Regions from separate parts of the Mesorhizobium sp. M0816 genome, predicted to be linked through region 1. Evidence: riboswitches for the same ligand, from Rfam matches in the RefSeq annotation. Region 1 holds a riboswitch; the other holds the start of a gene.
The links. Region 1 has a riboswitch for S-adenosylmethionine ahead of NKI17_RS02560 (O-succinylhomoserine sulfhydrylase). Riboswitches for the same ligand answer to the same signal wherever they lie in the genome.
Positions count from the first base shown of each region.

Region 2: another riboswitch for S-adenosylmethionine. It lies ahead of metX (homoserine O-acetyltransferase MetX); the one in region 1 lies ahead of NKI17_RS02560 (O-succinylhomoserine sulfhydrylase).

Region 1 covers NZ_JAMYOT010000002.1:67,217-70,419, reverse strand. Annotated here, with positions in the region: gene NKI17_RS02565 (glycosyltransferase) at 1-9, shown strand, start outside; gene NKI17_RS02560 (O-succinylhomoserine sulfhydrylase) at 46-1,236, opposite strand; SAM riboswitch at 1,307-1,384, opposite strand; gene NKI17_RS02555 (2'-deoxycytidine 5'-triphosphate deaminase) at 1,509-2,603, shown strand; gene NKI17_RS02550 (hypothetical protein) at 2,621-3,073, opposite strand; gene araD1 (AraD1 family protein) at 3,101-3,203, opposite strand, start outside.
Region 2 covers NZ_JAMYOT010000016.1:85,229-88,431, reverse strand. Annotated here, with positions in the region: gene metW (methionine biosynthesis protein MetW) at 1-40, opposite strand, end outside; gene metX (homoserine O-acetyltransferase MetX) at 156-1,325, opposite strand; SAM riboswitch at 1,402-1,479, opposite strand; gene hisC (histidinol-phosphate transaminase) at 1,619-2,728, shown strand; gene NKI17_RS23545 (prephenate/arogenate dehydrogenase family protein) at 2,735-3,203, shown strand, end outside.

The DNA of each region.
Region 1 (3,203 bases):
GGCGCCTGATCGGCGCGTCCCCGCTCGCCTCTATTCGGCCAGCCCTTATCCGGCAACTCTCAGTGCCTGCTCGATGTCTTCGAGCAGGTCGTCGGCGTCCTCAAGGCCAACTGACAGCCTGAGCGTTCCCGGTCCGATGCCGAGCTCGGCGCGGGCCTCATCGGTCAAGTTCTTGTGCGTCGTCGTCGCCGGATGGGTGATCAGGCTCTTGGCGTCGCCGAGATTGTTGGAAATCAGCACGACCTCGAGTGCGTTCTGGAAGGCAAAGGCCGCCTGCTTGCCGCCCTTCACATCGAGGCAAATCAGCGTCGAGCCGCCCGACATCTGCTTCTGGACCACGGCCGCTTGCGGGTGGTCGGCGCGGCCGGGATAGATGACGCGGGCGATTTGCGGGCGCTCGGCCAGGAAATCCGCGATGCGGCCGGCACTTTCCGTCTGCTGGCGTACGCGTAGCGGCAGCGTCTCCAGGCCTTTCAGCAGCGTCCAGGCATTGAAGGGCGAGAGGCTTGGGCCGGTGTGGCGGAAATAGTCATGCAGGTTCTCGTCGATCCATTTCTTGTCCGACAGAACGATGCCGCCAAGACAGCGCCCCTGGCCGTCAATATGCTTCGTGGCCGAATAGACGACGATGTGGGCGCCAAGCTGCAGGGGTTTCTGCTGCAAGGGCGTAGCGAAGACATTGTCGACGATCAGCCTGGCGCCGATCGAATTGGCAAGTGCCGCGACGGCGGCAATGTCGACTACCTCCAGCGTTGGATTGGTAGGGCTTTCCAGGAAAAACAGTTTGGTGTTGGGCTTGACCGCCTTTTCCCAATTGGCGATGTCGGTGCCGTCGACCAGCGTTGCCTCAATGCCGTATTTCGGCGCCAGCGTCTCGACCACCCAGCGGCAGGAGCCGAACAGCGCGCGCGCCGCCACGATATGGTCGCCCGCCTTGGCGCTGCACAGCAGTGCTGCCGTCACCGCCGCCATGCCGGATGCCGTGGCGCGCGCGTCCTCGGCTCCTTCCAGCGCGCACATGCGTTTCTCAAACATGTCGACCGTCGGATTGGCATAGCGCGAATAGATGAAGCCCGGCTCCTCGCCCTTGAAGCGAGCCTCCGCCGCTTGCGCCGTCTCGTAGACATAGCCTTGGGTGAGATACATCGCCTCGGAGGTCTCGCCGAAGCCGGAACGCAGCGTCCCGGCATGCACGAGTGCGGTCTGAGGCTTCCAGTCGCGCTTCTTGGTCATCATTCCATCCAAACACCAAAATTGGTCCAAACAACAAAAAACCGGTCGCGAAAGTCGCAACCGGTCCATATGGCCTTGCGGCCCGACGGTCCTTTAGCGACTTGTTTAACGTGGCTGCAAGCCGACCGGCCAAATCACCACGGGATAACGAGCTTTAGACCCGCGCCACGCTTGCGTCAATTGCCGGCATGATTAAGAGGGTTGTACCAAGCAGGTGCCAAAGGCGTCCTGCGACAGAACAAGACCTCGCCCGGCGTTCGAACGGAGCCAGACCCTTGCGGCAGACAGGCATTCTTCCCGATCAGGATATTTCCGCGCTGTTCCAGACGGGCGCGCTGAAATCGCCGCGCACGCTCGATGCCGATCAGATCCAGCCGGCCAGCCTTGACCTCAGGCTCGGCGACAAGGCCTGGCGGGTGCGCGCTTCCTTCTTGCCCGGCCCGGACCACAGGGTTGTCGACAAGCTCGACCGGCTGAAGCTGCACGAGATCAACCTCGCCGAAGGTGCCGTGCTGGAAACCGGCTGCGTCTACATCGTGCCGCTGCTCGAAAACCTGGCGCTGCCCGCCCATATTTCCGCCTCCGCCAACCCGAAAAGCTCGACCGGACGGCTCGATATCTTCACCCGGGTAATGACCGACCGTGGCCACGAGTTCGACAAGATCGCCGCCGGCTATGAAGGCCCGCTCTATCTGGAGGTCAGCCCGCGCACTTTCCCGATCGTCGTGCGGACCGGCTCGCGGCTGTCGCAGATCAGGTTCCGCACCGGCAATGCGCTCTTGTCGGAAAGCGAGCTGCACGAGTTGCACCGCGCCGAGATGCTGGTCGCCACCGAACCGCCCAACATCTCAGGCGGCGGCATCGCGCTGTCGATCGATCTCGACGGCGACAAGGACGGGCTGGTCGGCTATCGCGGCAAGCACCACACCGGCCTGGTCGACGTCGACAAGCGCGCCGCGCAGGATGTGGTCGATTTCTGGGAGCCGCTCTACAAGAGCGGTGCCGGCGAGCTGGTGCTCGATCCGGACGAATTCTATATTCTGGTGTCGCGCGAGGCGGTGCATGTGCCGCCACTCTACGCCGCCGAAATGACGCCTTTCGACCCGCTGGTCGGCGAATTCCGCGTCCACTATGCCGGCTTCTTCGATCCGGGTTTCGGCCATTCGGCGTCGGGCGGCACCGGCAGCCGGGCGGTGCTCGAGGTGCGTAGCCACGAAGTGCCGTTCATCCTCGATCACGGCCAGATCGTTGGACGGTTGGTCTACGAGCACATGCTGAAACGGCCGCGGGCGCTCTACGGCACAGATCTAGGCTCGAACTATCAGGCGCAGGGTCTGAAATTGTCCAAGCATTTCCGCGCCGCGCGCTGAGCTTGTTCGCAATTCCGTCAGCCGCGAAACAGATATTCTTTCGCGGCGCCAAGGCAGCCATGAAACTGACCGATAAAGAGCAGTTCTCGCACTGCCAATCGCTTCTTCCCCCAAAATCCTCTGGTTTGCTTCTCGTCGTCAAGTGAGGCGCTTGAGCTGGACTGCAAGGGGAACAACTGCTTGTCGATACATCCCAGCACATGGGCTCTGGCGGAGTCGACACCGCAGGCTCTGCCATTGTCGTTCAGTCTGTCAGCGCGGAGTGCGGACGTCATGCGATCCGCGTTGCGCATCAGAAAGCTCACTTGCGATTTCGAATAGCCGGTGGCCAGAAGCCGGTTAGTCATCGACATCCGGGCCTCGCGATAGGATTTTGCGCTGCATTGTCCGGCGCTGTAAGCCGCTGGGGAGAAATAGGCGAGGAACAGGACTAAACTTACGAACACAGTGCCAATCCGCAGGCCGTTCATTTCTCGCCCCTGAATTATGTCACCAGTTTACAACGCCTTCACCGCCACCTTCACCGGCTGCTCGATTTCAAGCGGGTTGCGCAAAGGCAGGCCGAAATCCTGCGCCTCGATTTCGAATACGTCGCCGGCC
Region 2 (3,203 bases), on a different contig from region 1:
CGACTTCGAGGTCGACGCGCTGGGCGCGGTTGACGCTCATGCGTTCGCCTCTTGCCTGACGCATGACCCTGATCCGAAAAGCCTGCAACTTTTCGGGGTCATGCGCTGATGCCTGGCACATGGTCCTGATCCGAACAATCCGCAACTTTTCGGGGTCATGCGCCGAGCCCTCTCGCCCGCGCGGCCGAGGCGATGAAGCCCTTGATGGCGGCGAACAGTTCCGGTTCGTCGAGCAGGAAGGCGTCGTGGCCGCGGTCGGTCTCGATCTCGACGAACGAGACCGAAGCGCCGGCCGCGTTCAGCGCGTGCACGACCGAGCGGCTCTCCTCGGTCGGGAACAGCCAGTCGCTGGTGAACGAAACCAGGCAGAAGCGCGTCTTGGTGCCGGCGAAGGCATCGGCCAACCGGCCGCCATGGTCGGCGGCGAGATCGAAATAGTCCATCGCCCGGGTCATGTAGAGATAGGAGTTGGCATCGAAGCGATCGACGAAGGTCATGCCCTGATGGCGCAGATAGCTCTCGATCTGGAAGTCGGCATCGAAACCAAAGGTCAGGGCTTCGCGGTCCTGCAGGTTGCGGCCGAACTTGCGGTGCAGCGCTGCTTCCGACAGATAGGTGATGTGGGCGGCCATGCGCGCCACCGCCAGCCCCTTTTCCGGCCGCTTGCTGTGCTCGAAATACTTGCCGCCATGCCAGTCCGGGTCGGCCATCACCGCCTGCCTGCCGACCTCGTGGAAAGCGATGTTCTGCGAGGAATGGCGGGCGCCGGTGGCGATCGGCAGCGCCGAGAAGACGCGCTCCGGATAGCTGGAGGCCCATTGCAGCACCTGCATGCCGCCCATCGAGCCGCCAAGCACGCTGAACAGCTGTTCGATGCCGAAATGCTCGACCAGCATCAGCTGCGCCCGCACCATGTCGCGGATGGTGATGATCGGCAGGTCGAGCCCGTAGGGCTTGGCGGTGGCGGGATTGGTCGAGGCGGGGCCGGTGGAGCCGAGACAGCCGCCGATGACGTTTGACGAGATGACGAAGAAACGGTCGGTATCGATGATCTTGCCGGGACCGATCAGCACTTCCCACCAGCCCGGCTTGCCGGTCACCGGATTGGTGTTGGCGACATGCTGGTCGCCGGTCAGCGCATGGCAGACGAGGATGGCGTTGGAGCGCGCGTCGTTGAGCGTGCCATAGGTCTGGTAGGCGATCTGGAACGGCGACAGCAGCGTGCCGGCGTCGAGCTTGAGCGGCTTGTCGGCGCCGAAACGCAACACCGGGCTCGACGGCTGGTCGGCCTCGTTGTTGGTTTTTCGCGCGCGCAAAGCGACCATCACATCTCCTTGCCCGGCCTTCAGTTGTCCACCGGTCTGGGCAACAAAAAACCGGCCATGCCTTCGCAAAGCCGGTTACAAGATGCAAACGGCCCTTTAGCAAGTTGTTTAACGTGGCTGCAAGCCGACCGGCCAAATCACCACGGAACTGTAGCCGTTCTTCTATGACTCGCGCATGGCTTCGTCAACGGCAAGTTCTTGATCCCGAATTGCCGGCCCCTCGACATTCCGGGCCACGGCTTGTATTTCCGCTGCGGCTTCCGGATGGAGGCACTCTCGACGGATTTCATGAAATGAGCCAGACACCGGATCAGACACGTCCAAGGCCCCGCGCCGGCATCATGGACATCGAAGCCTATGTGCCCGGCAAGAGCGCGGCGCCTGAAGGTGTCGCCAAGGTCCATAAATTGTCGGCGAACGAGAACCCGCTCGGTCCTTCGCCAAAGGCGATAGAGGCCGCGCGCGCGGTCGCCGACAAGCTCGCGGTCTATCCCGACGGCAGCGCCAGGCGCCTGAGGGAAGCGATCGCCGAGGTGCACGGGCTCAACCCGGCGAACATCGTCTGCTCCAACGGCTCCGACGAGATTCTGGGCCTGCTGGCGCAGACCTACCTCGCGCCCGGCGACGAAGCCATCATCACCGAACACGGCTTCATGGTCTACAAGATCTACATACAGTCGGCCGGTGCCGTCCCGGTGACGGTCAAGGAGACCGATGAACGCGCCGATATCGATGCGATCCTCGCCGCGGTGACGCCGGCTACCCGGATCATCTTCCTTGCCAATCCAAACAATCCAACCGGCACCTACGTGCCGTTCCAGGAGGTCCGCCGCCTGCATGCCGGCCTGCCGCGAAACGTGCTTCTGGTGCTGGATGCAGCTTACGCCGAATATGTCCGGCGCAACGATTATGAAGCCGGCGTCGAGTTGGTGGGCAGCGCGGAAAACGTGGTCATGACCCGCACTTTCTCCAAATTGGGCCTGGGCGGGGCGCGGATCGGCTGGATGTATGCGCCAATGCACGTCATCGACGCGATCAACCGCGTGCGGGGACCCTTCAACGTCAATGCGACGGCAATCGAGGCCGGCATCGCGGCGATCCGCGACCGTGCCCACATCGAACGCAGCGTCGCGCACAACGAGACCTGGCTGGCCTGGCTGAGCGAGCAATTAAGCGGGCTCGGGCTGCGGGTGACGCCGAGCGTCGGCAATTTCATCCTCATCCACTTTCCCGAGGACAAAAAGCATTCGGCGGCGGCCGCCGACGACTACCTCAGTGCGCGCGGCTACATATTGCGGCGCGTTTCCGGCTACGGTTTTCCGAACGCGCTGCGCATGAGCATCGGCACCGAAGAGGCCAATCGCGGCGTTGTCGCAGCACTCGCGACATTCCTGAAAAGCTAGAACACCATGACCTCACCGATGTTCGAAAAGATCGCGCTGGTCGGCATCGGCCTGATCGGCTCGTCGCTGGCCCGCGTCATCCGCCGCGAGGGACTCGCCGGCCAAGTCGCGATTTCGACGCGCAGCGACGCGACGCTGGCACGGGCGAGCCAACTCGGCCTTGGCGACACCTATACGACGGATGCGAAAGAGGCGGTTCGCGATGCTGATCTGGTTATCGTTTCGGTGCCGGTCGGCTCTTCAGGCACGGTCGCCGCGGAGATCGCGCCGGCGCTGAAGAAGGGCGCCATCCTCACCGATGTCGGCTCGACCAAGGCATCGGTGATCGCGCAGATGCAGCCGCATGTGCCTGATGGCGTGCACTTCATCCCCGGCCATCCTTTGGCCGGCACCGAAAAATCGGGACCGGACGCCGGTTTTGCCGAACTGTTCGAGAACCGCTGGTGCATTTTCACGCCTCTGCCCGGTACCGATC